DNA from 4 places in the Janthinobacterium sp. CG_23.3 genome. Region 3 is predicted to be linked to each of the others. Evidence: predicted binding sites of a transcription regulator. Region 3 holds the regulator's gene; each other region holds the start of a gene.
What was found. Region 3 encodes FNR, which switches genes on or off when oxygen is low (the NO sensors DNR and NnrR bind a similar motif). Its sites were predicted from a motif close to TTGATNNNNATCAA; they were not measured.

Region 1 (7,734 bases), on a different contig from region 3:
GACCTTGATCACCAGCGGTTCGCCGGCCAGCATGTCGAGTTCGATCACGCTGTCCGGGCCGATCGCCATCAATTCTTGCAGCGAAATGCGGGCCGAGCCGACCTCGAGCGTCAGGGTCACCGGGATCTTGCGCATCATTTGCGGGATGTCGCGCCGCGTGCGCGCCGGCGAGACGTCGCTGATGTCGCTGACCTGCTCGATGATCATGTCGTCGGCCAGGTCCCCCAGCATGTCGTCGCCCTGGTTGGTTTCGTTCATATTCATATTATTCGACATCTTCAAATGAGGTTAAACAGAGCTTGCCCTTGTGTTCCGACACCGCCGCCGTGAACAGGCGCGAATCGGCCAGCATGACGTCGGTGCGGTTCAGGCTGACGGGGATCACGTCGCCCACGCGCAGGTCGAACAGCGCGCCCAGCTGCACCTCCTTGCTGACCAGCCGGCCCTCCAGCGTCACCTGCAGCCGCGCGGCCAGCGGGCGCACGCTCTTCAGGGCCTTCTTGGCCTGCTCGCGCTCGGGCAGCAGGCCGTGCAAGACGTCGGCCATGGCGGCCTTGTCGAGCGCGAACCAGAACTGGCCGCCGATGCCGGCGCCGGCGGCGCCGTCGCTGACGCCGACGCCGACCACCCAGCTGCCGCGCGCCGGCGCCGTGCCGGGCGCGGCGGACAGTTCGGCGGCGGCGGGGATGCCCAGCGGCGCCGCCTTGTCCAGCGCGGCCAGGTTGTGGCGCACGCGCGCCAGCAGGGCGGCCACCATGTGTTGCCCAAGAACAACGGCAAGCCGTTCCTCGGTGGTGGTCACGCGCACCGTCTGCGGGTCCGGCGCGGCGGCCGCCTTGGCGCCGCTGCGCCCGTAACGCTGGTTGAGCACGCCCAGCAGCACTTGCCGTTCGAGCAGGAAGCCAATCTGGCCGTGCTGGTCGCCAAAGCTGAGCCAGCGTCCGCGCGGCGCCTCGCCGTCGATGCGGCTGAAGGCGACGGCGTCGACCTGGTAGGCGCCCCAGTAGCGCCGGCTCAGCGGCAGGCGCATGGCGCCCGCGAGGTCGTCGCGCAGTTGCGCGGCGAACACGTGCAGCAGGTGGACAGGGCGCCCCAGCAGGCAGGAATCGAGCACTTGGTGCTGCGGCGTGGAATCTGTCTTGGTTATATTGGTCATGGAATGGTCATGTCAGATCACGTCGGTGGCGAAGCAATTATACGGATCGCGCGAAATTCCGGCGGCAATTGTGATTGCCCTTGCCGGACCATTTAACGCATCGTAACTTAAAGTCCGATGATCTCGGAAGTAAACGATACATCAATTTGACGATTATTGCCACGCATCAATACCCACGGGGCAAATCACCCTTTACAATATAGTTGCCAGCAGGTAAGCTTGGAAGGATAAAATTCCGTCCCAGCCGTGCCGGCGAGCGCGTCGGCGATATGCCATTCGCGCGGCGATTTTAATTATCGATATTGCCGTGAATTTTTATTACCGTTGATTTACAGCAGGTTTATCATAGGCATGTCGTAGCTGACATTGCCGTGCCGCCGCCGGCATGGGCGGGGCCGGCCCCGGTCCATGTAAAAACGGGCTCAAGTTAAAAACGGGCTCAAGTGGCCGGCCGGGCGGCCGATAACGGCATGGGCGGCGCGGGCGCGGCGCCCATCCGCCCCCATCCACAACGCGCCGTCCCGCGCGCGCACCGACACCCCAGCGTGTCCGGGCGGCGCGGGCGGCAACCATGGCAGCGAACGTGACAAAAGAGGTCCAAGATGGCGAATGAACTGGCGGGTCTGATCAAGGCCGATTTGGCGGCGTTGCAAAACGCCGCCCACAACCTCGCCGCGCCCCAGGTGGCGCCGGCGGCCCTGCTCGACGGCAGCGCCGGCGCCGGCCCCTCGTTTTCGCAGAGCATGCAGGACGCGCTGGGGCGGGTCAACAACGACGACCGCATGGCGGCCGAGCGCATGAGCGAGGTCGACAGTGGCAAGAGCGACGACCTGGTCGGCGCCATGCTGGCCAGCCAGCAAGCCAGCCTGTCGTTTTCCATGCTGATGCAAGTGCGCAACAAGGTCATGGGCGCGGTTGATGAACTCATCAAGCTGCCCCTGTAAGCCGATCCGAAAGACCGACACGTGAACAACCCCTTCAAGTCCGCCATCGCGCGCTGGCGCAGCGCCGGCCTGCCCTCGGCCTCGCCGGCGCTGCTGAAAACCCTGGCGCCGCTGCTGCTGCTGGCGATCGGCCTGACCGCCATGGTAATGATGTATTTCTGGCGCGACCAGGCCGGCTACAAGCCGGTCTTCGGCAACCGCGAGAAAGTCGCCGTCACCGAGATGATGAACGCGCTCGACGCCGAGCACGTGCCCTACCGCCTGCATCCCGACAGCGGCCAGGTGCTGGTGCCCGAGGCCCAGCTGGGCAAGGTGCGCATGATGCTCGCCTCCAAGGGCGTCACGGCGCAACTGCCGGCCGGCCTGGAGCTGATGGACAAGAGCGACCCGCTGGGCGTGTCGCAGTTCGTCCAGGACGTGCGCTTTCGCCGCGGCCTCGAGGGCGAGTTGGCGCAAAGCATCATGAGCCTGGACGCGATCGCCTCGGCCCGCGTCCACCTGTCCATCGCCAAGTCGACCTCCTTCGTCGCCAGCGACGGCGAGAAGTCGTCGGCCTCGGTGGTGGTGGCGGCCAAACCCGGGCGCACGCTGGCGCCCGAGCAGATCGCCGCCGTCATCAACATGGTCGCCGGCAGCGTCGCCAGCCTGAGCCCGCAGCGCGTCAGCCTGGTCGACCAGGCCGGCAACTACCTGTCGGCGCGCATCGACCTGAGCGAGGGTTTCGAGGCCGGCAACCAGGGCAACGAGAACGCCAAGCGCATCCAGGACGAGATCCGCCGCAACGTCAAGGATCTGCTGGGACCGGTCATCGGCGAGGATAATTTCAAGGTCAGCGTGACGGCCGCGGTCGACAACGACAAGATCGAGGAAACGCTGGAGAAATACGGCGAGGCGCCCAAGGTGACCAGCGAGGCCACCCGCGAGGAGCAGGACCGCAACCGCATGGTGCTGGGCGTGCCCGGCAGCCTGAGCAACCGCGCCCCGGCCGCCGGCGTGCCGGCGCCGGCCGGCGCGCCCGGCGCCGCCGGCGCCGACGCCAACAAGGGCGGCGACGAGGGCTCGGCGCACAAGAACGCCACCTCGCGCCAGTTCGCCTACGACCGCAGCATCACCCAGATCAAACGCAGCCGCGGCCGCCTGCAGCAGCTCAGCGTCGCCGTGGTGCTCAACAGCGCCGCCGCGCCCAACCCGAAAAGTGGCTGGAACGCGACGGAGATGGCGAATATGGACAAGATGCTGCGCAGCGGCCTGGGCATCAACGCCAGCCGCGGCGACGTGCTGGCGGTGTCGGCGCTGAGCTTCCCGGCCAAGGCGCCGGCGGCGCAGTGGTGGGAAGAGCGCGACAACGTCGTCGACATGAGCAGCTGGGCGATCTACCTGGTCGGCGCCTTGCTGGGCTTTTTGCTGATCGTGCGCCCGTTGCTGCGCTTGTTGACAGTACGCTTGACGCCGCCCATGATGCAAAACGTCGAGGCCACGCTGGCGCAGGCCGGCGCCGCCGCCAACGGCGCCTCGGGCGGCGGCGCCGCCGCGCTGGGCGCGCCGGGCGCGCCGCAGTTGCCGGGCATGGCCGCGAGCAGCCCGATGCCGGTGGTGCCGCTGCTGGAAAACTACGACCTGCCGCCGCCCGGCTCGGCGGTCGACGTGATGGTCGACCATTTGAAAGTGCTGGCCGAGAAGGAACCCGAACGGGTCGCCGAAGTCGTCAAACAATGGATGCAGAAAAATGGCCGAAACCAATAACATGAACGAGCGCGACGACGACGACGAGATCGCCCTGTCCCCGGTCGAGCAGGCCGCCATCGTGCTGCTGAGCATAGGCGAGGAGCCGGCCGCGGCGGTGCTGCGCTGCCTGTCGCGCGAGGAGTTGCTCGAGGTTACGCAGGTGATGTCGCGCATGAGCGGCATCAAGGTCGAGTCGGTCAAACACGCGATGCAGACCTTCTTCGACGACTACCGCCAGCAAAGCGGCGTGCACGGCGCCTCGCGCACCTACCTCAAGCGCGCGCTCGACCTGGCGCTGGGCAGCGACATCGCAAATAGCGTACTCAACAATATTTACGGCGACGCCATCCGCCCCAAGATGGCGCGCCTGCAGTGGGCCTCGCCGAAATGGCTGGCCGAGTACATCGTCAACGAACACGTGCAGATGCAGGCGGTGTTCCTGGCCTTCCTGCCGGCCGCGCTGGCCGGCCAGATCCTCGACGCGCTGCCGGTCGAGGGGCGCGACCTGGTGCTGCTGAACCTGGCGCGCCTGGACGAGATCGACCGCGACCTGCTGAGCGAACTGGACGAGCTGGTCGGGCGCTGCCTGTCGACCTTCGACACCCAGAGCACCAGCGTCGAGGGCGTGCGCCAGGTCGCCGAGATCCTCAACCGGCTGCCGGGCAACCGCTCCGACATGGTCGAACTGCTGCGCGCCCACGACCCGGAAGTGGTCGCGGCGATCGAACTGAGCATGTACGACTTCTTCATCCTGTCGCGCCAGAGCGAGGTGGCGATCACCCGCATCCTCGAGGACGTGCCGCTGGAACTGTGGGCCATCGCCCTCAAGGGCGCCGAGCCGCTGGTGCGCGAAGCCGTCATGAAGACCATGCCGAAGCGCCAGGCGCAAAGCTTCGAGGACATGATGCGCCGCTCCGGCCCGGTGCCGCTGAGCCGCATCGAGCAGACCCGCCGCGAAATCATGGCCACCGTCAAGGGCCTGGCCGACGCCGGCGAGATCGAAGTGCAACTGTTCGCCGAGGCGGTGGTCGAATGAAGCACTCCTTCCGCTCCTACCGCTTCCCGCCGCTGTCGCAGTTCATCGCCGCCGGCCAGCGCTCCGAGGACACCGACGGCCAGTGGCAAGCCTCGGTGGCGGAGGGCTTCGAGCAGGGCCAGCGCGACGGCTACGAGGTCGGCCTGGTGCGCGGCCAGCAGGACGGCTACGACGCCGGGCGCAGCGACGGCACCGCCCAGGGCCGCGAAGAGGGCCGCAACGAAACCCTGGTCGCGCTGGACCGCCTGGCGCGCCCGGTCGACGCCATCCTGAAGAACTTGAAGAAGGTGCGCGCCGACTACCGCGCCGCCCAGCGCAAGGAAGTCGTCGACCTGGTGGCCAAGGTGGCGCGCCAGGTCATCCGCGCCGAACTGGCGCTGCAACCGGTGCAACTGCTGGCCCTGGTCGACGAGACGCTGGCGTCGATGCCGCCGACGCGCGAGGAAATCGACGTCTTCCTCAACCCCGAGGAGCTCAAGCGCATCAGCGAACTCGATCCGAAGCGCGCCAAGCGCTGGAACCTGATCGCCGACGCCCGCCTGGACGCCGGCGAGTGCCGCATCAAGGCCGGCGACAACGAAGTCGACGCCGGCTGCCACCAGCGCCTGGCCGCCTGCATGGACCAGGTCAGCAGCCACCTGCAACTGGCGGCCGACCACGCCGACGAGGAAGTGACGTCATGATCGCCGACTCCCTGCGCAGTTTCGAGATCGACGCGGTACCGGTGGCCACGCCCACCGGGCGCCTGGTCGGCGCCTCCGGCCTGCTGCTCGAAAGCGCGGGGTGCCGCCTGCACACCGGCCAGCGTTGCCAGATCGAATCGGTCAACGGCGAGTGGATGGACGCCCAGGTGGTGGGTTTCCGCGACAAGCTGTCGTTCCTGATGCCGTTCAAGAAGGCCACCGGCATGACCACCGGCGCGCGCGTGCTGCCGCTGCCCGACAAGGCCAACCTGCAAATCGGCCCGTCCTGGCTGGGGCGCATGGTCAACGGCCTGGGCGAGCCGATCGACGACCTGGGCCGCCTGACCGGCGAGCACGTGCTCGAATCGACCCCGCCCAAGGTCCATCCGCTGAAGAAAAAACCCGTCGACGAGCCGCTCGACGTCGGCGTGCGCGCCATCAACGCCATGCTGACGCTGGGCAAGGGCCAGCGCGTCGGCCTGATGGCCGGCAGCGGCGTCGGCAAGAGCGTGCTGCTGGGCATTATCACGCGCCAGACCGTCGCCGACGTCGTCGTCGTCGGCCTGATCGGCGAGCGCTCGCGCGAGGTGCGCGAATTCGTCGAAAAATCGCTCGGCGTCGAGGGCTTGAAAAAGGCCGTGCTGGTGATCGCCCCGGCCGACGAGTCGCCGTTGATGCGCATCATGGCCACCGAACTGTGCCACTCGATCGCCGCGCACTTCCGCGACCAGGGCAAGCACGTGCTGCTGCTGGTCGATTCGCTGACGCGCTACGCGATGGCGCTGCGCGAGGTGGCGCTGGCGCTGGGCGAGCCGCCGGCCACGCGCGGCTACCCGCCGTCGGTGTTCTCGGCGCTGCCGCAACTGGTCGAGAGCGCCGGCAACGGCGAGAACCAGGAAGGCAGCATGAGCGCCATCTACACCGTGCTGGCCGAGGGCGACGACCAGCAGGACCCGGTCGTCGACACCGCCCGCGCCATCCTCGACGGCCACATCGTGCTGACGCGCGAGCTGGCCGAGCGCGGCCACTACCCGGCCATCGATATCGCCGCCTCGATCAGCCGCTGCATGGCGCAGGTGATCAGCCAGCCGCACATGCTGGCGGCGCGCGCCTTGAAGGCGTCGATGGCGCGCCACGCCCGCGTGCGCGATTTGATTCCGCTGGGCGCCTACGTGCCCGGCGCCGACCCGCTCACCGACCAGGCGGTGCAGTTGCACCCGCGGGTCGAAGCGTTCCTGTGCCAGGGCACGAAGGAAGAGGCGCCCCTGGTCCCTTGTGTAGTCCAACTCGAAGAGATGATGGCATGACAAGCTCGCACACGATTCAAAATTTGACCACCCTGGTGCAACTGCGCAACACCGAAGTCGAACGCCTGCAAGGCGAAATGGCGGCGCAGACCCAGGTCAAGGAGCGCTACCAGCGCAACCTCGAGCGCCTGACCGGCCTGTACACCGGCAGCGGCGCCTCCGGCGCGCTGCCGCTGGCGCTGTCGGTCAACTGCGGCAACTACAAGCAGGCGGTGATGCACATGGTCGACCTGCACCGCACCGACCTGCACCTGCACGAGGCCAACATGGCGCACTCGCAGCGCGCGCTGAACGCCGCCTGGGCCAAGCGCGAGGTGCTCGGCCAGGTGTTGGAAAAAAAACAAAAGGACGCCGACGGCGAGCAACACCGGCGCGACGCCAAGCGCCAGGACGAGGTGGCGACGCAGTTCTGGTTCCGCGGCCAGGCTAAATAAAGTTTCTTGTGGAAATCATTTCAGCGGCGCGCGGATTTGGTCGCCTTGTACTCAGGTATACATTGAGTTTCCCTTTTTAGGAGTCCGTCATGACCACCACCGCCCCCGTACCGTACAACGTCGACGCCTCGGCCAAGGCTTGGACCGACAAGTACACCGTCGACCAGCAAGCCCTGATCACCTTCCAGACCAGGCGCGCCGCGACCACGGCGAGCGCCCTGACGAGCTTGAAGACGGCGATCACCGCCTACCAGACCAGCCTGACGGCGCTGACGGCCAACAAGACCCTGATGGCCCAGGCCGGCACGCTGAGCAACCCGGCCATCGGCAGCGCCACGGCGGCGCCCACCGCCGCGCCCGGCACCTACTCCTTCTTCGTCGAAAGCCTGGCCACCAAGCACCAGGTGTCGTACGGCGGCTTGAGCGACGACGCCACCCCGACCGGCAAC
Region 2 (7,734 bases), on a different contig from region 3:
GTCGGGGATGGCGCCGCGCCACAACTGGTTGAGCATGCTCGCGGTGGCGCTGTCGGACAGGCGCAGCCATTCGCTCGGCGTGCTGCTGATGTCCTCGTGGTAGCCGAGCGACCAGCTGGTGTGGCGGCTGCGGTGGTTCAGGTCGAGCGCGTAGGTGTTGCCGAAAAAACGCTTGCCACCGCTGAGCGCGACGCTGCTGCGCGCCGACGGATACCAGCTGGCGCCGAGCAGCCAGAAGCCGCCGCTGGACGCGGCGCCGCCGGCCGGGCGGTAGCCGGCGTCCTCGTGGCCGGCGCTGGCGAACAGGCCGACGCGGCTGCTCAGATGGTAGCGCAGCGACAGCGTCGCCTTGTCCATGCGCACCGTCTCGCGCTGGCGCGCGCTCGTTTCGCGGCGGTCGAGGTGGGCTTCCCAGCCCAGGCCGCCGGCGCCGGTGTCGCCGACCAGGTCGAGCAGCAGTTCGTCGGTCGCGACGGTGAGCAGCTCGCTGCCGTTGCCGACCCGTTCGTGGGCGTAACGCAGCTCGGCGCTGCCGACGCCGCGCACCTGGTGGCGCAGATAGGGGCTGACGCGGCCGGCCCGCACCGTGCTCTGGTTGGTGTCGGCGGCGACGTTGTTGAGCGGCTGCGGGCCGAAGGCCGACAGCCTGTTTTGGCCGACGCTGGCGCGCAGGTCGAGAAATAGCCAGTCCTCCAGCAGCTCGGCGTTGGCGTCGCCCTGCAACTGGTGCTCGGTGCGGTCGCCGCGGCGCGTGTAGAACAATTGTTGCAGGCGGTAGGCCAGGTCCACGCGCAGGCGCTGGCTGCGGCCGCGCACCACCACGGACGGCGAAATTTCGGTGATGAAGTCGTCCTTGGCCTGGGGCGCCGGCGCCAGCAGGACGTTGTCGGTGTAGCCCTCGCTCAGGCGCAGCGCCGGCACCACGCTCCAGTCGGCGGCGCCGGCGCGCGGCGGCGCCGCCAGCGCGACGGCCAGCGCGACGGCCAGCGCGGTCGGGGCGGCGGCGCTCGGGCGCCGCGGTGGCGGCCGCCGCTGGCTAGTCGTAATAGCCATAGTAGTCGCCGCCGGGAAAGGCGCGGGTTTTGTTGTAGATCAGGTTGACGTGGGCGCAGCCCTCGATTTGCCGCAGCGCCTCCTTGACCGCGTGCTGGGTGGTGGTTTCGGCCTCGACCACCAGCACCACCTGGCCCATCTGCGCCGCCAGCACGTTGGCCTCGCTGGTGATGAGCAGCGGCGGCGAGTCGAAGATGACGATGCGGTCGGCGTAGCGGCTGGCGATGTCGGCCAGCAGCGCGCTCATGGTGCGGCTGGCCAGCAATTCGGTGGCGTGCTTGTTGCTGCGCCCGGCCGGCAGGATACTCAGCGTGGCGACGTTGGTTTTCATGATGACGTCGGACAGTTCCAGCTTGTCGCTCAGCAGGAGGTCCATCAGGCCGGGCTGCGCGCCCAGGCCCAGTACCTTGAGCACCGACGGGCGCGCCACGTCGGCGTCGACCAGCAGCACCGTGATGTCCATCTCCATGGCGATGCTCATGGCCAGGTTGACGGCGCAGTAGGTCTTGCCCTCGCCGGGCAGGGCGCTGGTGACGACGATCAGGTTGCCGTGCTTGATCGGGCCGACGCTGCCGCCGCCGCGCACGTTGCGCAGCAGCGGCCGCTTGATGATGCGGAAATCCTCGGCCACCGAGGTGCGCCCGCCATCGTGGGTGACCATGCCGAGTTGTTGCAGCCGCGCCAGGTTGATCTCGCAGTACTTGGCCGGCGCCGCCGCACCCGGCTCGGCGGCGCCGCGCAGGGCGGACTCCAGCGCCGGGTCCAAGGCCGCGCCAGCGGCCGGTCCGGCCATGGCGGCGGGCGTGTCCTGGCCGTACGCCGCGCGCGCCTCGGCCACCTGGGGCGCGGCCGCCGCCGCGTTGGCGACCGGGACACAGGTCGCCGGGACCGGCCCGGCGGCGGCGTCGAGCGTGTCGGCCGGCGCGTGCTCGGGCCGGGCGCCGGGGGCGGACTGTTCGTATTTGCTCACCATGTCACCTCATGCGATGGTTGCGCGCGCCGGCGGCGCCGCGGTGCTGCCAACGACGCCGCCGCGGCGGCCGGCGCCTAGAATTTGAGCAGCAGTGTCGACATGACCCCGCCGTACAGCACGAACAGCACGACCACGCAGGCGCCGAAGCCGTATTTGTCGCGCGTGCGCTTGACCTTTTCGGCATCGGTCCAGTTCATTGACACCGTGCCCAGCACCGGCAAGCCGGTGGCCTCGCGCAACTGGCCCGGGCTCAGGAAGGTCGGACGGATCTGGCTGACCAGCAGGGCGGCGGCGCCGCCGGCCACCAGCGCGCCGGCCAGCACCACGCTCAACAACAAGGGCCGGTTCGGGCCGATCGGCCGGAACGGCACCGTCGGCGGGTCGATGATTTTGAAGGTCATCATCTCGGTCGTCGAGCTGAGATCGCCCGACAGCTTGGCGACCTCGCGCCGGCCCAGCAGCTTGTCGTAGTTGTCCTTGTTGATCAGATAGTCGCGGTTCAACTGGGCCAGTTGCGATTCGACCTCCGGCACGGCGGTGCTTTGCGCCAACAGGCGCTCGTAGCGCGTCGTGTATTCGTGCACCCGCGCCTTGTAGGACGCGACGCGGGCGTCGGCCTCGGTCAGCGCCACCTTTAACTGTTGCAGCATTGGGCTGTAATTCTTGCCGGGATCGGCGCCGGCCGAGCGCGTCTTGGCCTCGTCGAGCTTGCGCGCCTGCAATTGGGCGATCAGGCGCTTGGTGGAGATGATGTCGGGATGCGCCTCGGTGTACTGCATGCGCAGCGCGTCGAGGTTTTTGTTGAGCGCCGCGATGCGCCCGTCGATTTCCGGATTGTCGATCACCGCCACGCTCGTTTCCAGGTCGAGCACCGGTTCGTCGCCGGAAATCTGGCTGTGGATGGCGTTGCGCCCCTGTTCGGCCTCGACCAATTCAAGCTTGGCGTTATTCAGGCTGTCCGACGCCATTAATAACTGGCTGCCGTAATCGATGCCCTGGCGCGGCAGCAGCAGGGTGTTTTTCAATTTGAAATCCTTGACCAGGTTCTCTGCGGCGACCAGCTTTTGTTCATAATTGCGGATTTGCTCGTCGAGGAATTTGACCGCCTTTTGCGAATCGCCCTGTTTGCCCTTGAAACTGCCTTCGACGAAGATCGTCAATAGCGACTGGACCACGTCGCGCACCAGTTTCGGGTTCTTGTTGTTATAGGTGATGGTGTAAATGTCGTAGGTATTGGTGCCGCCGATTTTGATACGGCTCATGAGCTCGTCGAGCTGCTGCTCGTGGTCGCGCGTGGTCTTGGCGTCGAGGTCGAGGTCGACCATGCGCATGACCCGCTCGACGTTCGGCCGGCTGAGCAGGGTGCGGCTCATGATCGACACCTGCTGCTCGACGTTGGGGACGCTGGTCATGCCCTGCAGCAGGGGCTTGAGGATGCTCTGGGTGTCGACGAAGACGCGCGCCGTGGTCTGGTAGTCGTCCGGCATGCTGGCCACCTTGATCCAGCCGAACACGGCGACCAGCCAGGCGGCGATGACGGCGTGCCAGCGGTATTTCCATATCCCTTTTAAGCTGGCTATTAACTGCTCGATCAATTCCTCCATGCTGCAGTCTCCCGAGGGTATTCAGTTTCCAAGGCCTGGTAAGCGCGCGCCTGGCCGATTCGGCGGCCAGCGCGGCCGGCGCCGGATTGCGCCTGGAACGTGAATGGTCAAATGGCAGAATAATCGGCTTGCGCGCACCGGCCGAATTGGCCGGTTGTGAACAAAGTATATGGCCGGCCCCGGGTGAATCCCGTCGAACCTGTGGCCTTGTTGATGCATGTCAAGAGCGGCGGGGAGCATCTTCTGAATCATATAAAAACCGGCGTTTGTGTCGTTCGTATCAAAACAAACCGCGCCGGCGCGGCATAAGGTGGCCGTTGGCGAGCGAATAAAAAAGGCAGCGCCGACGGGCCGGTGCTTATCGACGCGCCGAGGTTCGATCCATTATCGGAAAAGGGGCATCCATGAAACTGCAACGGCGTGAGTTCGCAAAAAACCTGGTCGGCGCGGCACTCGCGCTCGGGCTGCTCGATGGCTGCGCCACGCGCGCGCCCACGGCGGCGCCGGAGGAGCCGCCGCCGAGCGGCGACTATCTGATCGGGCCGGGCGACTCGGTGAATATCATCGTCTGGCGCAACCCCGAGGTGTCGCTGACGGTGGCGGTGCGCCCGGACGGCAAAATCACCACGCCGCTGGTGGAGGACTTGCAGGCCAGCGGCAGGACCTCGAGCGAATTGGCGCGCGACATCGAAAAGGCGCTGGGGAAATTCATCCAGCAGCCGGTGGTCACCGTCATCGTCACCGGTTTCGTCGGCCCTTACTCGGAGCAGATCCGCGTCATCGGCGAGGCCGCCAAGCCGCAGGCGCTGTCGTACCGCCTCGGGATGTCGCTGATGGACGTGCTGATCGCGGTCGGCGGCATCACCGAATTCGCCGCCGGCAACAAGGCCAGCATCATCCGCGTCAAGGACGGCAAGCAGCAAACGCTGCCGGTGCGCTTGGCCGACTTGCTCAAGAACGGCGATATTTCGGCGAACGTGTCGATGCGCCCGGGCGACGTGCTCTTGATCCCGGAAAGCTTCTTTTAGGCGGCGCGTGAGGGGCGTCCCACACGGCGTTTCAAGCGTACCCGGCTGTTTAACCTTGCCGTCGAGAAGGTTTTTCGCTGATATTCGGCGCCGGCGGCGCCGTGCCGGCGTTTGTGTGGGAAACACCTGGGCCGGCGCAACTTTGACGCTTTCCACTGCGACAATCCCCCCGTCCGCGCGGATAACTATTTTCAAAATCTGGGAACTTTCCACGCTTTTCCGATGTCACATGGCTTTGGGTTCAGCTCGCCTTTCCTTTCCGGGGCGGCTTGCCGCCACACCATGTGAGGAGAAAAGATGCGCCACCAGGACCAACCCATCATCTCTTTCGAGACTGCCGCCGCCCTGAGCGATCTGGTGGTCGGCGAAGGGAACGTCGATCCCGCTTTCGAGCACAACCTGGACCAGCAACGTTTCAATATTCGCATGGCCAATTCGCGTGGCAGGCGCGAGGCCGCCAGCCTGCTGATCAAGAAAATGTACGGCTGGCGCGGTTATGCGGTGGATCCGGGCGCCAGCCACGCGCTCAACAAGATCACCCTGTTTGCCGAGACCGAAGGCGCGACCGTGGGTACCATGACGCTGTGCCTGGACGATGACACCGGTTTGCCGGCCGACGAGAACTTCCGCGACAAGCTCGACGGGCTGCGCGAGCAGGGCCGGCGCCTGTGCGAGCCGTCGCGGTTGGCCATCGACAAGGGCGTCACCAAGCGCGTGTTCGCCGCCCTGATCCATATTTCCTACATCTACGCCCACAATATCCACGGCTACAGCGACTATGTGATCGAAGTCAATCCGCGCCACGTGGTGTTTTACAAACGCATGCTCGGCTTCCAGGACTTCGGCGGCGAACGCCAGTGCACGCGGGTGGGCGCGCCGGCCGTGCTGCTGCGGCTTGACTTGGCGTACATGGGCGAGCAGATCCGCAAGTATGGCGGCTTGATGGAGTTGCACGGCGGCGAGCGCTCGTTCTATCCGTATTTCTTTCCGACCTGGGACGAGCCGGGCATTACCGAGCGCCTCAAGGATGGCCGTAACTGAGCGGGCCCCACAGGGCCGCCGGCGCGCGCCTGGGGCTCACTTGGGGCGGGCCAGGTCGCGAATGAAATTGCCCGGGATCGCGTAGGTGATGCCGCTGGGCGCCGTAATGGCCGCCTCCTTGAGTCCCTTGACGTAGACCATGTTGATGACGCCGTACACCAGCCCGGTCTGTGGATCGTAGAGCGGGCTGCCGCTGCTGCCGGGATAGGCGGTGCCGTCGAGCTGGAACACCGAGTACAGCGGCCGTTGCAGCCGCTCCACTTGCTTGGCGTCGAGCTTGGCGGCGCTCAGGGACGGCATGATGACCGGCGTGATCGAAGACACGGTGGCGCGGTGCGTGACGTGGTGCAAGCCGAGGATCATGCCGAGTGGGAAACCGGTGAAGGCCATCGCGCGGCCTTCGCGCACCTCGCTGGAGTCGCCCAGTTGCAGCGCCGGCAGCGCGGCCCCGGTGAAGCGCAACTGCGCCAGGTCGTGGTCGCGGTCGACGATGTCGACGCTGGCGGCGCGGAACTGCGCCGTCTCGCCGCGGCCGACCAGGATGCCGAGCGCCTCCTTCTTTTCGCTGTCGAGCATTTTTTGGATGACATGGGCCGAGGTCAGTACCGTCAAGCCGTCGCCGACCACGAAGCCGGTGCCGATGAACACCAGCGCCGGGCTGCGGGTCTTTTGGAAGCTGCCGATGCCGACGATCGACGGCTTGATGCTTTCTATCACCCGCGTCAATGGTTCCGCCGCCGGTTGGGCGGCGGCGTTGGCCAGGGCCAGCGCCAGGCAGGACAAAGTGTGGACGAATTTCACGGTGCGGCTCCCTTTTTCAATGGCGCGCTGCCGGCCGGCAGCGCGATGGCGCAAAACAGCACCAGGAAAAACAGCAGACTCACGCGCGGCACGTCGAGCAGGCTGTCGAATACGCCGACCACCAGGAAACCGGCCAGCGCCGCCAGGTGGTAGGCCGCTTGCGCGCCGCCGCGCCAGGCCTGCGGCGCCAGCCGAGCCAGCGCGCAGGCCAGCAGCGACAGCATGGACAGCAAGCCCAGCCAACCGAGCTCGAAGTACAGGTTCAGCGCGAAGTTCTTGACGTGCCAGGGCAGGTGGTGGCGGTCGCTGCTGAAGAACCAGTAGTTGTTGGCGTCGGTAAACGAGCCGTTGTTGATCAGTTCGGCGTGGCCGGCCTCGTCGCGCAGGCTCAGGTTGTCGATATCGAGGGCGCCGTGCGGCCCGTCGGCGGCGATCTCGATTTGCAAGGGCGCACCGCGGGACCAGCCGGCGTGGCCCAGCGCGGCGGAGTCGAACGCCACCTGGTAGTGGTGCCAGTCGGCGTCGCCCGGACGCAGCCGCAGCGGCGCCGCGACGCAATTTTGCGGGTACAGCAACTGGCGTTCGCAGACGGCCACGCGCAGCTGCGGCATGGCCCCGGCGCGCCGTACGTCGAGCGCCAGCCGGTAGCGGGTGTGCGGTTGCAAGGCAACCCGCTGCAGCAGGCGCAGCACCTCGCCGTAGCCGAGTGGATACTGCGGCGCGGCCAGGCGGACGTAGCGGTTGCCGGTTTCGTCGACGTAGTTGGCGGTGGCCGGCAATTCGCGCTGGGGGTTGCGCCAGAAGTAGGTGAGCGGGAAGCGGCCCAGGCCCATGCCGAACAGTTGGGTTGGGATGCCGTCGTCCATCATCGCCAGCACCCCGTTCCAGTGGCGCAACCGGTGGCGCAGGTCGCCGGCGCTGGTGGCGAAGCGCTCGCCGGCGTAGTAGCTGGCGCCCACCGGTATCGCCAGCAATAGCAGCACGGCGGCGGCGATGCCGGCGGTGACGCCGGCGCGGTCGGCGCGCCACAGCGGCCGGCGCACGCTGGTGTTGACCACGATGAGCAGCAGCGCCAGCGCGGCCACCAGCGCGCCCGGCGCCAGCGCGGCGGCGCCGGCCCAGTGCCAGCCGACCCACAGCGCGCTGTAACCGAGGCAGGTGAAGCCGATCAGCGCGGCGCTGGCGGCGCCGGCCGGCGGCGCCAGCGCGACGCCGCGGCGCGGACGCAGGCGCA
Region 3 (7,734 bases):
CTTCCAGGGCGTGTCGTAGTCGTCGTTCGGCGTGCTCATGAGCTAGTGTAGCGAAGCGCGGCGGCGGCGCCACCGCCGCGCGCAAACACCGGCGACATGCACCGGCCGGCCCCAACGCCCCACGTATCGGGGTCGTGGTAGCGCGCCCCCGCGTTAGTGCCTATCTGCAATTGATCTGGTGAATTTTGATCCACATCAAAGTTTTTTGATGGTCGAACCCGTACTCTTTGATGCACTACATCATCAAAGCAATCCCGGGAGAGCACGAGTGGACCATTCACTGAACTACAACTACAAGATCGTCAAGCAATTCGCGATCGCCACCGTAGTCTGGGGCATCGTCGGCATGCTGGTTGGCGTCATCATCGCCGCCCAACTGGCATGGCCGGCGCTGAACCTGGACATACCCTGGCTGACCTACGGCCGGCTGCGGCCGCTGCACACCAACGCCGTGATTTTCGCCTTCGGCATCTGCGGCCTGTTCGCCACCTCGTACTACGTGGTGCAGCGCACCTGCCAGGTGCGGCTGTTCTCCGACAAGCTGGCCGCGTTCACCTTCTGGGGCTGGCAGGCGGTGATCCTGTCGGCCGTGGTCACCCTGCCGATGGGCTTCACCCGCGGCAAGGAATACGCCGAACTGGAATGGCCGATCGCCATCCTCATCGCCGTGGTCTGGATCGCCTACGCGGTGGTGTTCTTCGGCACCCTGCTCAAGCGCAAGGTGGCCCACATCTACGTCGCCAACTGGTTCTTCGGCGCCTACATCATCGCCGTCACGCTGCTGCACGTGGTCAACGCCGCGGCGATGCCGGCGTCGCTGTGGAAATCCTACTCGGCCTACTCGGGCGTGCAGGACGCGATGATACAGTGGTGGTACGGCCACAACGCGGTCGGCTTCATCCTCACCGCCGGCTACCTCGGCATGGTTTACTACTTCATCCCGAAACAGGCCGAGCGCCCGGTGTATTCGTACCGCCTGTCGATCGTCCACTTCTGGGCGCTGATCTTCACCTACATGTGGGCCGGCCCGCACCATCTGCACTACACCGCCTTGCCCGACTGGACCCAGTCGATCGGCATGGTGTTTTCGCTGATCCTGTTGGCGCCGTCGTGGGGCGGCATGATCAACGGCATGATGACCTTGTCGGGCGCCTGGCACAAGCTGCGCACCGACCCGATCCTGAAGTTCCTGATCGTCTCGCTGTCGTTCTACGGCATCGCCACCTTCGAGGGGCCGATGATGTCGATCAAGACCATCAACTCGCTGTCGCACTACACCGACTGGGGCATCGCCCACGTCCACGGCGGCGCCCTGGGCTGGGTCGGCTTCATCACGATGGGCTCGATCTACTACCTGTTGCCGCGCCTGGCCGGCCGGACCAGGATGTACAGCACCCGCCTGATCGACATGCACTTCTGGGTCGCCACCATCGGCATCGTGCTGTACATCGCGGCGATGTGGATCGCCGGCGTGATGCAGGGCCTGATGTGGCGCGCGGTCAACCCCGACGGCACCCTGACCTACACCTTCGTCGAGGGGGTCAAGGCGACCTATCCGTACTACGTGGTGCGCTTCGGCGGCGGCTTGCTGTACCTGAGCGGCATGCTGTTGATGGGCTACAACACCTACATGACCCTGCGCGGCCGCCAATCGGTGACGGCGCGCATTCCCGCGCTGGCCGCGGCCCACGCCTGATTCGGAGTGAGCGATGAAATTTTCACATGAATGGATTGAGAAGAACCCCTGGCTGCTGATCGCGCTGGTGACGCTGGTGGTCAGCGTCGGCGGCCTGGTCGAGATCGTCCCGCTGTTCTTCCAGAAGTCGACCACCGAGCCGATCGCCGGCCTCAAGCCGTACACGCCGCTGCGCCTGGCCGGGCGCGACATCTACGTGCGCGAGGGCTGCTACAACTGCCACTCGCAGATGATCCGGCCGTTCCGCGCCGAAACCGAACGCTACGGCCACTACTCGGTCGCCGGCGAGTTCGTCTACGACCGGCCGTTCCAGTGGGGTTCGAAACGCACCGGCCCCGACCTGGCGCGGGTGGGCGGGCGCTACAGCGACGAATGGCACAAAACCCATTTGAACAAGCCGCGCGACCTGGTGCCCGAGTCGAACATGCCGAACTATCCATGGCTGGCGAAAACCGCCCTGGTGCCGGCCGAGATCGCGCCGAAAATGCGCGCGCTGAAACGCCTGGGCGACCCGTACAGCGAGGCCGAGATCGCCGCCGCGCCGGCCGCGCTGGTGGACAAGACCGAAGAAGACGCCCTGATCGCCTATCTGCAGGGCCTGGGCACATTAATCAAGACAAGGAACTAGCATGGCAATCGAGAACCTCTTTGACAGCGCCAGCAGCGTCATGACGGTGGTTTCCTTCACCACCTTCCTGGGCATCCTGTGGTGGACCTTCGTGACCCGGCGCAGCAGCGACTTCGACAGCGCCGCGCAACTGCCGTTCGCCGACGACGCCGCCGACATCGTCGTGGGGGAGGGCGGCCATGTCTGACTTCACCAGCGGTTTCTGGAACATCTACATCGTCGTGCTGTCGCTGCTGGGCATCTTCGGCTGCGGCGTGCTGCTGTACTCGCAGTCGACCCACAAGGTCGGCGCGCTGAAGGACCACGACGGCCCGGTCGGTACCACCGGCCACATCTGGGACGAGGACTTGACCGAGCTGAACACGCCGATGCCGCGCTGGTGGATGTGGTTGTTCTACATCACCATCGTGTTCGCGCTGGCCTACCTGTTCCTCTACCCGGGCCTGGGCACCTACGCCGGCAAGCTGGGCTGGAAGTCCAGCGGCCAGTACCAGGGCGAGCTGGACAAGGCCGACGCCGACTACGGCCCCCTGTTCAAGCAATTCCTCGGACAGGACCTGAAGACGGTGGCGGCCAACCCGACCGCGCACGCCGTCGGCGAGCGGCTGTTCCTGACCTACTGCGCGCAATGCCACGGCTCGGACGCGCGCGGCAACAAGGGCTTTCCGAACCTGACCGACAAGGATTGGTTGTACGGCGGCACGCCGGAGATCATCAAGACCACCATCCTGCACGGGCGCAACGGCCAGATGCCGCCGATGGGCGCGGCGCTGGGCAGCGACAAGGACGTGGAAAACGTCGCCCACTACGTGCTGAGCCTGTCCGGCTCGACCGCCGACCCGATCAAGGTGGTGTTCGGCAAAAACAAGTTCGGCGCCTGCATGGCCTGCCACAACGCCGGCGGCACCGGCAACCAGGCGCTGGGCGCGCCCAACCTGAGCGACAAGATCTGGCTGTACGGCGGCAGCGCCGACACCGTCATGGAAACCATCCGCAAGGGCCGCAGCAACGCCATGCCGGCGTTCGACGACTTCCTCGGCGAGGCCAAGGTACATGTGCTGGCATCGTACGTGTGGAGCCTGTCGAACCCGCAACCTTGATAGGCGAGCAGCCATGAGCGATCCCGCCCCCCAAGTGATCAAGATGTACGCGGCCCGCGAGGAGATTTATCCGCGCGAGGCGAAGGGCCGCTATGCCAGCCTGCGCTGGGTCTGCGTCTGGCTGACCCAGCTGATGTTCTACGGCTTGCCGTGGCTCAGCTGGAACGGCCGCCAGGCCCTGCTGTTCGACCTCGGCACGCGCAAGTTCTATATCCTCGGCGTGGTGCTGTGGCCGCAGGACTTCATCTACCTGGCGGCGCTGCTGATCATCTGCGCCTACCTGCTGTTCCTGGTGACGGCGATCGCCGGGCGGGTCTGGTGCGGCTTCGCCTGCCCGCAAACGGTGTACACCGAAATCTTCCTGTGGATCGAGCGCCGCATCGAGGGCACGCGCAGCGCCCGCATGCTGCTCGACAAGCAGGGGCCGTCGCTGCGCAAGGCGGCCAAGAAAACCGCCAAGCACCTGGCCTGGGGCGCGGTGGCGCTGTGGACCGGCTTCACCTTCGTCGGCTATTTCACGCCCATCCACACGCTGGCGCACGAGGTGGCCACGCTCAGCTTCGGGCCGTGGGAATGGTTCTGGGTGCTGTTCTACGCGCTGGCCACCTACGGCAACGCCGGCTGGCTGCGCGAGCAGGTCTGCAAATACATGTGCCCGTACGCCCGCTTCCAGAGCGCGATGTTCGACCAGGACACGCTGATCATCACCTACGACGTCAAGCGCGGCGAGCCGCGCGGCGCGCTCAACAAGAAGGCCACGCCGGCCGTCGCCGCCAAGACGGGCGACTGTATCGACTGCACCCTGTGCGTGCAGGTGTGCCCGACCGGCATCGACATCCGCCAGGGCCTGCAGTACGAATGCATCGGCTGCGCCGCCTGCGTCGACGCCTGCAACACGGTGATGGACAAGATCGACCGCCCGCGCGGCCTGATCCGCTACAGCACCGACCACGCGCTGGCCAACAATTTCAGCGTCGAGCAGATCCGCCAGCGCGCGCTGCGCCCGCGCGTGCTGATCTACACGGCGATCCTGGCCGTCATCACCGCCGCCGTGGTCGGCTCGCTGGCGCTGCGCACGCCGCTCAAGCTGGACGTGATCCGCGACCGCGGCGCGATGGGGCGCGAAGTCGAGGACGGCATGGTCGAAAACGTCTACCGCCTGCAGATCATGAACACCGCGGAGACGCCGCACCGCTACAAGGTGAAGGTGTCGGGCCTGCCGAGCCTGGCGCTGGTCACGCCCGACGAGGTCAGCGTCGGCGCCACCGAAACGCTGGCGCTGCCGGTGCGCCTGCGCGCCGCCCACGGCGCCGGGGCCAAGGGTTCCAACCAGATCGCCATCGAGTTGACGGCGCTCGACGACCCAAGCCTGCACGTGATGGAAAAAGCGGTGTTCTTTGTGCCGCGCTAAGCAATAAAGGAGAAACCATGTCGAACGTATTGCCATTGCGCCCCCTGGCGCCGGCCGAACGCCCCTGGTACACGCACCGCTGGCCGTGGTTGCTGATGCTCGGCCCCTTCATCGTCATAGTGGCCGGCAGCTACACCGGCTACCTGGCGTTTTCGCGCCAGGACGCGCTGGTGGTGGGCGACTACTACAAGAAGGGCAAGGCGATCAACCAGGACTTGCGGCGCGACCGCGCGGCCAGCGCGCTGGGGCTGACGGCGGCGCTGCGCTACGACGCCGCCAACGCCGTGCTGGTGGGCAAGATCGACAGCCACGGCCTGCCCTACAGCGCGCCGCTGCTGCTGCACCTGGCCCATGCGACGCAACCGGAGAAGGACATCAAACTGGCGGTCCAGCCCGACGCGCAAGGCAACTTCAGCGCGCCGCTGGCGCTGTTCGAGCGCAGCCGCTGGCAAGTGCTGGCGGAAAACGCCCGGCGCGACTGGCGCCTGGATGGCAGTTGGACCTGGCCGACGCAGCGCGCCGTGGCGCTGCGCAGCGATTGATGGGATTGCCGCAGGTCGGTTAGCCCAGCTCCGTTACACGGCGTGGGCCAGCCGACCGGCGTCGCCGGCGGCTTAGGCGCAAGCCTCCGGCGTACCGGCGGTAATCGCCTTCAGCATGGCCGGATTAAGGATTTCAATTTCGCGGTTGCTGACGCGCAGCCAGCCTTCCTTCTTAAACTTCGACAACAGCCGGCTGATGCTCTCGATGGTCAGCCCCAGGTAGTTGCCGATTTCCTCGCGCGACATGCGCAGCTGGAACGTGACGCTCGAATAGCCGCGCGCCTCGTAGCGCGAGCCCAGGTTGACGATGAAGGCGGCGAAGCGCTGGGTCGCCTGCATATTACCCAGCAACAGCATGACGCTTTGCTCGCGCGTGATCTCCTGGCTCATCATGCGGTGGAAATGGCGCAGCAGCGTCGGCATCTCGCCGAGCAGCTGTTCAAGGCTGGAAAACGGGATTTCGCACACCTCGCTGTCTTCCAGCGCCACCGCGTTGCAATGGTGGCGGTCGGCGCTGATCGCGTCCATGCCGAGCAGCTCGCCGGCCATCTGGAAGCCGGTGATCTGCTCCTCGCCGCCGGCGTTGATCTGGTAGGTCTTGAAATGGCCGAGGCGGATCGCGTACAGGTTGACGAACGGGTCGCCGATGCGGAACAGCGTGGCGCCGCGCGGCACCTTGCGGCGCCGGCCGATGATCTGGTCGAGCCGGTCCATATCGCCCATGTCCAGGCCCATCGGCAGGCACAACTGGTGCATGCTGCAGGTGGAGCAGCGCGCGCGCAACACCTCCACGGGAACGCGGGGCAGGGTCAGGGCGGGCAGTTCTGTGAGCATAGCGGGATATACCTATTCGGAGGCTGTCATGGAGTTTATCGCATCCCGACGTTACCAAGTGGCAATAGCCCACTAAACGACCCGGGGTTGGTCGATTTAATTATATGGCAACTACGCCGGGGCGGCCGCTCCCGACGCCAGGCGCCCGCCTCAGCCCACCAGATACTCGCGCGCCAGCAGCCGGGCGCAGTGCAGCCGGCTCTTGGCGGCGGCCGCCGTCAGGCCGAGCAGGGCGGCGATTTCGGCGATGCTCAGCTCGGCGAAATCGCGCAACAGGATCATGTGCAGATAATCGGCCGGCAGCGATTCGAGCGCGTTCACCAGGTCCAGCCGCAGGCCGGCCGTGTCCTGCGCGGCCAGCCAGCGTTCGGCGCGCTCGTCGTCGTAGGGAGCGTGGCGCAGCGCCAGACGGGCCAGCTTGCGGCACTCGTGCCGCACCACCTTGAACAACCAGCCGGAGAACGCCGCCAGCAGGCGCACCGAGCCGAGCCGGCGCGACAGCACCAACAAGGCCTCCTGGACGGCGTCGTCGACGTCGCTGAGCAGGCAGGAGCGCCGGGCGTAGCGGCGGATGTCGGGCTGGCACAGCCGCAGCAACTGCGCCAGCGCGGCGGGATCGCCGCCGTGGGCGGCGTCCAGCACCGGTCGGTGTTGCTCAGCGAGCGTCATCGGCGCGGCCGGCGCGGTCCAGGCGGCGCCCGAGCAGCGCGCACATCGGACAGAAACCGAACAGCCCGGAGGCGACGAGGCCGGCGCCGCCGAGCGCGAGGCCGACGCCGGCCGCGCCGCCAAGCGCGAGCACGCCGAAGGCGATCGCCAGCAGGCCGGCGACGGCGCGCAAGAGCCGCTCCCAACCCGGTACATTTTTCATATAGAACATATTTTTCCCTTTCGACGGTGGCGAGGACATCCCTCGGCTACTAAGAGGCGGGCCGCGGCGGTTTCGATTCGCCGAAAGAAAAATATACTGGCGCCGCGCCATTCTACCCGCTGGCGCGGCGCCCGGCATCGCGAGCCGCGGGCCGATCCGCGGCAGCGCCTTCGGCGAGGCGGTCGGCCGGCGGCGGTGGCGCCGGTGATCCTGGCGGCCGCCGCGCGGCAGGGTAGTGCTTGCTAAGTATCCTTATTGATAGCACAATTCCCGGGCGGCCTGAATGCCCGCGCGGGCGTCCATAAAGGAAAGCAATGAAGCCACTCGGGATCAAAGCGAAAGTCGCCCTGGCAACGAGCCTGACGTCGATTCTCATGATCGCGCTGGTCACCGTGGCCCAGATGCAGCGCATGCGCGAGGACTTCACCGGGGTCTTGCTGGCGCAGCAGAACGCGCTGGTGCGCAGTACCGCGACCGAACTCGACGACAAGTTGCAGATCCTCCTCGACGTCGTCGGCGCCAGCGCCAGGCAGCAGCCGCCCGAGCTGATGGATTCGCCGGAGAAGCTCAGGGCCCACTACGCGACGCGGGCGGTGCTGACGCTGTTCGACGACGTGCTGGTGCTCGACGCCCGCGGCCGCCTGATCGCCGA
Region 4 (7,734 bases), on a different contig from region 3:
GCACGTCGGCGCTGCCGGACGAGGACGAGACGCTGCGCCCGCCGTGCTTGGCCACGCGCGCGCCGGCGGCGGCGGCGACGAACATCGAGGCGGTCGAGATGTTGAAGGTGTTGGCGCCGTCGCCGCCGGTGCCGACGATGTCGAGCAGGTTGGTGGTGTCGGCCATCGGCACCTTGGTGGCGAATTCGCGCATCACCTGCGCGGCGGCGGCGATTTCGCCGATGGTTTCCTTCTTCACGCGCAGGCCCATGGTCAGGGCCGCGATCATGGTCGGCGACATGTCGCCCGACATGATCTGGCGGAACAGGTGCAGCATTTCGTCGTGGAAGATTTCGCGGTGTTCGATGCAGCGCAGCAGCGCTTCTTGATGGGTGATCGGCATGGTGCTTCCTTCTTCAGTGATGGCGCAGGAGAGACGAGCGGAGTAGACGGGCCGGCGCGGCGCGCGCGCCATTGGCGCGCGGCGGCCTCCCGCTCAGCGCGTCAGGAAGTTCTTCAGCAGCGCGTGGCCGTGTTCCGACAGGATAGACTCGGGGTGGAACTGCACGCCCTCGATGTCGAACTCCTTGTGGCGCACGCCCATGATTTCGCCGTCGTCGGTCCAGGCGGTCACTTCCAGGCAGGCCGGCAGCGTCGAGCGTTCGATCGCCAGCGAGTGGTAGCGGATCACCGTGAAGGGGCTCGGCAAGCCCTTGAAGACGCCGACGCCGGTGTGGGCGATCGCCGAGGTTTTGCCGTGCATAACCTGCTTGGCGCGGATCACCTGGCCGCCGAAGGCGGCGCCGATGGCCTGGTGGCCCAGGCAGACGCCGAGGATCGGCAGCTTGCCGGCGAAATGCGTCAGGATGGGCACCGAGACGCCGGCCTGCGCCGGGGTTTTCGGTCCCGGCGAGATGCAGATGCGGTCCGGTTGCAGCGCTTCGATCCCGGCCAGCGTGATCTCGTCGTTGCGCACCGTGCGCACGTCTTCGCCCAGCTCGCCGAAATACTGCACCAGGTTGTAGGTGAAGGAGTCGTAGTTGTCGATCATCAGCAGCATCTTAGAACTCCCCATCCAGGCCGTCTTGCACTTGTTCGGCGGCGCGCAGCACGGCGCGCGCCTTGTTTTCGGTTTCCTGCCATTCCATTTCGGGGATCGAGTCGGCGACGATGCCGGCCGCGGCCTGCACGTACAGCATGCCGTCCTTGATCACGCCGGTGCGGATGGCGATCGCCACGTCCATTTCGCCGCCGAACGACAGGTAGCCGCAGGCGCCGCCGTAGATGCCGCGCTTGGTCAGCTCCAGCTCGTCGATGACTTCCATCGCGCGCACTTTCGGCGCGCCCGTCAGGGTGCCGGCCGGGAAGGTGGCGCGCAGCACGTCCAGGTTCGACAGGCCTTTTTTCAGGGCGCCCTCGACGTTCGAGACGATGTGCTGGACGTGCGAGTATTTTTCAATCACCAGGCGGTCGGTCACCTTCACGCTGCCGATTTCGGAAATGCGTCCGAGGTCGTTGCGGGCCAGGTCGATCAGCATCACGTGTTCGGCGATTTCCTTCGGATCGGCCAGCAGCTCCGCCGACAGCTCGGCGTCGCGCTCCGGCGTGGCGCCGCGCGGACGGGTGCCGGCGATCGGGCGCAGCGTCACTTTCTTGCCGCCATCGGCGGCCGTCTCGTTGCGCACCAGGATCTCCGGCGAGGCGCCGATGATCTGCATGTCGCCGAAATTGTAGAAGTACATATACGGCGACGGGTTCAGCGAGCGCAGCGCGCGGTACAGCGTCAGCGGCGAGTCGACGTAGGGCTTGCGCAGGCGCTGGCCGATTTGCACCTGCATCAGGTCGCCCGCCATCACGTATTCGTGGGCCTTGGCGACCGCCTTCAAATAGTCCTCCTTGCTGAAGTCGCGCATGGTCTCGGTGCGCACCGAGCTCGACGTCACCGGCGCGTCGACGCCGCGGCGCAGCATCATGCGCAGGTCCTTCAGGCGCTGGCGCGCCTTCGAGAACGACTCCGGCTGGGTGGTGTCGGCGTAGACGATCAAGTACAGCTTGCCCGACAGGTTGTCGATCACCGCCAGTTCCTCGGTCACCATCAACTGGATGTCCGGCAGGCCCAGGTCGTCCTTGGGCATGCTGTCGGCCAGTTTCTTCTCGATGTGGCGCACGGTGTCGTAGCCGAAGTAGCCGGCCAGGCCGCCGCAAAAGCGCGGCATGCCGGGGCGCAGCGCCACCTTGAAGCGGGCCTGGTACTGTTCGATGAAGTCGAGCGGGTTGCCGTCGTGGCTCTCGATGACGGCGCCGTTCTTGACGATTTCAGTATGGCTGCCGAAGCTGCGCAGCACCGTCGTGGCGGGCAGGCCGATGAAGGAAAAGCGGCCGAAGCGCTCGCCGCCGACCACCGATTCAAGCAGGAAGGTGTTCTTGCCGCCGTTCTGGGTCTGCGCCAGCTTCAGGTAGAGCGTCAGCGGGGTTTCGAGGTCGGCGAACGCCTCGGCGATCAGCGGGACGCGGTTGAAGCCTTCATTGGCCAACGATTTGAATTCGAGTTCGGTCATGTTTCTCTCCATGCCGCCAGGTTTGCGTGTGGCGGTGGGTTTGCAAAAAACCTGCCGGATGCGCGTGGGCAGCCGACAGCAATCAAAACGGGGTTACTTAGCCCAGGATTGCCAGCGTCGCCAAAGCCAGGCCTCAATCGAGCCGGTTTGGGTAACATTGTGTTTTTTGTCGAGAAACATGTTGTGTGTGGTCAGTGTGCGGGTTGGTTGTGCAGACTAATTAAGTGAGCGGCTACAAGCAGCGTGTCAACTATACCATCTGAATCGGTTTCATGTATAGAGTGTCCGTGATTGTACCCGTAGGGCACCGTCAACACCGGGCAACCCGCAGCCCGCGCGGCCTGCGCGTCGTTTGACGAGTCGCCGATGGCCACCACTTGCGCCGGCGCCAGGTCGAAGTCGGCGCACACTTGCGTCAGCGGTAGCGGGTCCGGTTTCTTGCGCGCCAGCGAGTCGCCGCCGTAGACGATCTCGAAGTAGCCGGCCAGGCCTTTTTGTCGCAGCAGGGGCAGGGCGAAGGCGATCGGCTTGTTGGTGACGCAGGCCAGGCGCAGGCCGGCCGCCTTGAGCGCGTCCAAGCCGGCCAGCACGTCCGGGTACAACACGCTGACGTCGCCGTTGACGGCCAGGTAGTGGCGCTGGTAGGCGTCCATCGCCGTGGCGAAGCGCGTTGCCACGCCGGCCTCGTCGAAGTCGAGCGCCAGCACGGTGCGGACCAGGTTTTCCGAACCCTTGCCGACCATCAGCGTGATGCGTTCGGCCGTCATCGGCGCCAGGTCGAACTCGGCGCGCATCTGGTTGATGGCGACGTGGAAGTCGGGCACGGTGTCGAGCATCGTGCCGTCCAGGTCGATGATGGCGGCGCGCACGCCGCCCAGAACGTTGGCCGCCGTCATCTTAGACGCTCGCCAGTTGCGCGCGCATGGCGTCGATCACCGCCTTGTAGTCGGGCTGGCCGAAGATGGCCGAACCGGCGACGAAGGTGTCGGCGCCGGCCGCGGCGGCGGCGGCGATGTTGTCGATTTTAATGCCGCCGTCGACTTCGAGCATGATGTCGCGGCCCGATTCGTCGATCATGCGGCGCGCCAGGGCGATTTTCGTCAGCGCTTCCGGGATGAAGGACTGGCCGCCGAAGCCCGGGTTGACCGACATGATCAGGATGATGTCGATCTTGTCCATCACGTGGTCGAGGAAGTGCAGCGGCGTGCCCGGGTTGAAGACCAGGCCGGCCTTGCAGCCGTTGTCGCGGATCAATTGCAGCGAGCGGTCCAGGTGCTCCGACGCTTCCGGATGGAAGGTGATGATGTTGGCGCCGGCCTTGGCGAAGTCCGGAATCAGGCGGTCGACCGGTTTGACCATCAGGTGGACGTCGATCGGCACTTGCACATGTGGACGAATGGCCTGGCAAACCAAAGGTCCGATGGTTAGGTTGGGAACGTAATGGTTGTCCATGACGTCAAAATGTATGATGTCTGCGCCGGCGGCGACGACGTTGCGCACTTCTTCGCCTAAACGGGCGAAATCGGCGGACAGGATGCTGGGGGCGATGCGGTATGTAGGCATGGTCAGGGGCGGGCTAGGTGAAAGATGCGCTATTTTACGCCCGGCGGCGGTGTTGCGCTCCGGCTATACCTGTTTTAATCGCCGCTTGCAGCCCGCTTTTAGCCCGATTGCCGCCCGCTTTCAGCCCGCTGGTTGCGCGTTGGCGTCGCCCCGGCTTGCGTCTATTTGCCGGCGACACCTTGCGCCCGGCCGCGTTTTGGGGTGCAATGGCAGGTCATTGACAATGTCACATGCCCGCATCGGCGGGCTGGCACAGCTTACTTGAGGAATTTCGATGGCTTCTTATGAATTTACTGTTTCCGTCCGCACGCAATATCTGCCGGAACAGTCGGACCCCGACCGCACCAGTTTCGTGTTCACCTATTCGATCACGATCAAGAATAGCGGGACGGTCGGCGCGCAGCTGATCTCGCGCCACTGGGTCATCACGGACGCCAACAACCACATCGACGAGGTGCGCGGCCTGGGCGTGGTCGGCCACCAGCCCTTGCTGCAACCGGGCGAGCAGTTCGAGTACACCAGCGGCACCGCGCTGGCCACGCCGCAGGGATCAATGGTCGGGGAGTATTTCTGCGTCGCCGAAGACGGCCACCAGTTCGAGGCCAAGATTCCGGAATTCGTGCTGTCGCTGCCGCGCACCCTGCATTGATTACTGCCGGCCCGGGGCGGCCCGCATCGCGGCCGCCCGCCTATTGCATCTTCACTTCTGTCACTCGATTTTGTCGCCGGGCTTGTGCTCGGGCAATTGCTTTTTCTGCGCCGGACGGTTCGGCTTGCGGCCCGAATACATGGTCCACCAGACGATGAAGACCAGCAAGAAAAACGCAAACACCGCTTCCAACATTAATAGCCACATATCATTCCCCATGTCATTTTCACGCAGTAGTTTACTCGTTTCGATGGGCGCCGTCGCGCTTTCCCTGGCCGCCTGCACCAGCACGCCGGTGCCGCCCGCGCCGGTGCACATTCCCGCGCCGATCGTCAAGCCGGAGCCGGCCAAGCCCGCCGCCGCGCCGGCCGTCGCCAGCGCCGCGCCGGCGCCGCAGTTCGTGCCGGTCGGTTTCGCCGCCTTGCCGGGCTGGAGCCGCGACGACATGCGCGCGGCGTGGCCGGCGTTCATGGCCTCGTGCGGCGTGCTGGTCAAGCGCGCCGACTGGAAAGAGGCGTGCACCATCGCGCGCCAGGTCAACGCCGGCGAGGAACGCGCCATCCGCCTGTTCTTCGAAACCTTTTTCGTGCCGCACCAGGTGCTGGCGGCGGACGGCGCCAACAGCGGCCTGGTCACCGGCTATTACGAACCATTGCTGCACGGCGCGCGCAAGCGCGGCGGGCCGTACCAGACGCCGCTATATAAGGTGCCGGAAGACATGGTCAGCGTCGATCTGGCCAGCGTCTACCCGGAGTTGAAGGGGATGCGCCTGCGCGGCCGCCTGGTCGGCAAAAAAGTGCTGCCCTACGCAACCCGCGCCGAGATCGAACGCGCCACCGAGGTGACGGGCAAGGAATTGATGTGGGTCGAAGATCCGGTCGAAGCGTTCTTCCTGCAGGTGCAGGGTTCGGGTCGGGTGCAACTGGCCGACGCGCAGGAAACGGTGCGCGTTGCCTACGCCGACCAGAACGGCCACCCGTACAAGTCGATCGGCAAATACCTGGTGGAGAAGGGCGAGCTGACGGCGGACCAAGCCTCGGCGCAGGGCATCAAAGCCTGGATCGCCGGCCATCCTACGCGCCAGCAGGAATTGTTCAACGCCAATCCCAGCTATGTGTTCTTCAAGGAGGAGCGCCTGCCGGACCCGAAAGTGGGGCCGAAGGGCGCCTTCGGCGTGCCGCTGACGCCGCAGCGTTCGGTGGCGGTCGACGCCACCTTCCTGCCGCTGGGCGCGCCGCTGTTCCTGTCGACCACGCAAGCGAACAGCGACATCCCGATGCAGCGCCTGGTGATGGCGCAAGACACCGGCGGCGCCATCCGCGGCGCGATCCGGGTCGACTACTTCTTCGGCTTCGGCGCCGAAGCGGCGGAAAACGCCGGCCGCATGAAACAGAGCGGCATGGTGTGGGTGCTACTGCCAAAGCAAGCGCCAAAACGCTAAGAAAAAGCCAGCGCCTGCAAGCCGCGAGAGGCGCTGCTTTAAGCCAACATTGTCGGGTAACGGCCCTTGGGCTAACCCGATGAAAACCTCGGTCCTAGCGCAACACCATCACCGGCAGCGTGGTATGCGCCAGCACCTTCTGCGTTTCGCTGCCGAGAAACAGCTTATTCAAGCCCTTGCGGCCGTGCGAGGCCATCATAATAATGTCGCATTGATACTTCTCCGCAGTCGCGACGATTTCCTCGTACGGACTGGCCGACAGGCTCACCACGCCTTCGAACGGCACCTGGGCTTCGCGCGCGGCAACGCCGACCTTGTCGAGGTTGCGCTGCGCCGTCTCGTGCATCTCGCGTTCGTACTGGCCGGCGTCGAAGACGGCGCCACCGTCGCTCATCGGCGAAAATGGAAACGGCTGCACCACGCTGATGCCGATGATCTTGGCGTTATTCAGCTGCGCAAACCGGATCGCCGTGACGGTGGCCTTTTCTGATAATGCGGAGCCGTCGGTGGGCAGTAGGATAGTGTTGAACATGGAATTCTCCGGTGGATGTACACAAGCCAGCTTATGGAAGTGAGGCGAAAAAAACCTTGATGCATATCAAAGCCGTGCAAATCCAGCCTCCTGCTGCCTGATGTCCGAGTGTAGGCTGCCGCGCCGATTCAGGCGCGCACGGTATGCAGCGGCGAGGCAAGCGGCATCGCCTCCAGGCCGTTACCAGCACCGCGAACGGCTGTGAGTAATTGCACATACTCGCGGAAGGGGGGTAAACGCTACAATCGCCGCTACCGTGTTCCACCCATAGGAGAGCCTTATGCAATACGAAGATCTGATTATCGAAATTCACGACAAAGTAGCGCTGATTCGCCTGAACCGCCCGAAAGCGCTCAACGCGCTGAACGAACGCATGATGAACGAGCTGGGCGACGCCCTATACAAGTTCGACGCCGACGCCAGCATCGGCTGCATCGTCCTGACCGGCAGCGAGAAAGCGTTCGCCGCGGGCGCCGACATCGCGGCGATGGCCGACTACACCTATCCGGACACCTTTAAAGACAACTACATCACGCGCAACTGGGAACACATCCTGCGCGTGCGCAAGCCGGTCATCGGCGCCGTCGCCGGCTACGCCTTGGGCGGCGGCTGCGAACTGGCGATGATGTGCGACTTCATCATCGCCGGCGACAACGCCAAATTCGGCCAGCCTGAAATCAAGGTTGGCGTCACCCCGGGCGCCGGCGGCACCCAGCGCCTGCCGCGTACCATCGGAAAAGGCAAGGCCATGGACTTGCTGCTGACGGCCCGTACCATCGACGCCGCCGAAGCGGAGCGCATCGGCCTGGTGTCGCGCGTTGTTCCCGCCGACAAGCTGATGGAAGAAGCGCTGGCTGCGGCCGCGACCATCGCCGCCATGCCAACTTCGGTGGCGATGATGATCAAGGACGCCGTCAACCGCGCCTTCGAAACCACGCTGACCGAAGGCGTTGCCTACGAACGTCGTTTGTTCCACGCGGCGTTCGGCACGCCGGCCCAAAAAGAGGGCATG

Region 1: a site for FNR is predicted at 1,313-1,326, ahead of ACFDR9_RS17230 (FliM/FliN family flagellar motor switch protein). Genes of this name have one in related genera too.
Region 2: a site for FNR is predicted at 3,841-3,854, ahead of ACFDR9_RS11570 (XrtA system polysaccharide chain length determinant). Genes of this name have one in related genera too.
Region 4: a site for FNR is predicted at 6,779-6,792, ahead of ACFDR9_RS25710 (universal stress protein). Genes of this name have one in related genera too.

Annotation. Positions count from the first base shown of each region.
Region 1 is NZ_JBJXIB010000074.1:20,031-27,764, forward strand. It holds gene ACFDR9_RS17225 (FliM/FliN family flagellar motor switch protein) at 1-207, opposite strand, end outside; gene ACFDR9_RS17230 (FliM/FliN family flagellar motor switch protein) at 266-1,156, opposite strand; gene ACFDR9_RS17235 (flagellar hook-basal body complex protein FliE) at 1,759-2,100, shown strand; gene fliF (flagellar basal-body MS-ring/collar protein FliF) at 2,122-3,843, shown strand; gene ACFDR9_RS17245 (flagellar motor switch protein FliG) at 3,827-4,861, shown strand; gene fliH (flagellar assembly protein FliH) at 4,858-5,544, shown strand; gene fliI (flagellar protein export ATPase FliI) at 5,541-6,851, shown strand; gene ACFDR9_RS17260 (flagellar FliJ family protein) at 6,848-7,285, shown strand; gene fliD (flagellar filament capping protein FliD) at 7,375-7,734, shown strand, end outside.
Region 2 is NZ_JBJXIB010000039.1:5,963-13,696, forward strand. It holds gene ACFDR9_RS11560 (TIGR03016 family PEP-CTERM system-associated outer membrane protein) at 1-1,053, opposite strand, end outside; gene ACFDR9_RS11565 (XrtA-associated tyrosine autokinase) at 1,037-2,026, opposite strand; gene ACFDR9_RS11570 (XrtA system polysaccharide chain length determinant) at 2,101-3,630, opposite strand; gene ACFDR9_RS11575 (XrtA/PEP-CTERM system exopolysaccharide export protein) at 4,035-4,658, shown strand; gene ACFDR9_RS11580 (N-acyl amino acid synthase FeeM domain-containing protein) at 4,956-5,699, shown strand; gene ACFDR9_RS11585 (serine protease) at 5,736-6,500, opposite strand; gene ACFDR9_RS11590 (hypothetical protein) at 6,497-7,734, opposite strand, start outside.
Region 3 is NZ_JBJXIB010000018.1:25,358-33,091, reverse strand. It holds gene ACFDR9_RS07145 (Rpn family recombination-promoting nuclease/putative transposase) at 1-39, opposite strand, end outside; gene ccoN (cytochrome-c oxidase, cbb3-type subunit I) at 269-1,696, shown strand; gene ccoO (cytochrome-c oxidase, cbb3-type subunit II) at 1,710-2,324, shown strand; gene ACFDR9_RS07130 (cbb3-type cytochrome c oxidase subunit 3) at 2,326-2,511, shown strand; gene ccoP (cytochrome-c oxidase, cbb3-type subunit III) at 2,504-3,424, shown strand; gene ccoG (cytochrome c oxidase accessory protein CcoG) at 3,438-4,835, shown strand; gene ACFDR9_RS07115 (FixH family protein) at 4,853-5,377, shown strand; gene fnr (fumarate/nitrate reduction transcriptional regulator Fnr) at 5,450-6,211, opposite strand; gene ACFDR9_RS07105 (sigma-70 family RNA polymerase sigma factor) at 6,362-6,880, opposite strand; gene ACFDR9_RS07100 (DUF2892 domain-containing protein) at 6,867-7,091, opposite strand; gene ACFDR9_RS07095 (response regulator) at 7,397-7,734, shown strand, end outside.
Region 4 is NZ_JBJXIB010000174.1:146-7,879, reverse strand. It holds gene trpD (anthranilate phosphoribosyltransferase) at 1-382, opposite strand, end outside; gene ACFDR9_RS25745 (aminodeoxychorismate/anthranilate synthase component II) at 476-1,039, opposite strand; gene trpE (anthranilate synthase component I) at 1,041-2,537, opposite strand; gene ACFDR9_RS25735 (phosphoglycolate phosphatase) at 2,729-3,433, opposite strand; gene rpe (ribulose-phosphate 3-epimerase) at 3,435-4,100, opposite strand; gene apaG (Co2+/Mg2+ efflux protein ApaG) at 4,375-4,749, shown strand; gene ACFDR9_RS25720 (hypothetical protein) at 4,810-4,956, opposite strand; gene ACFDR9_RS25715 (murein transglycosylase A) at 4,967-6,190, shown strand; gene ACFDR9_RS25710 (universal stress protein) at 6,285-6,722, opposite strand; gene ACFDR9_RS25705 (enoyl-CoA hydratase) at 7,003-7,734, shown strand, end outside.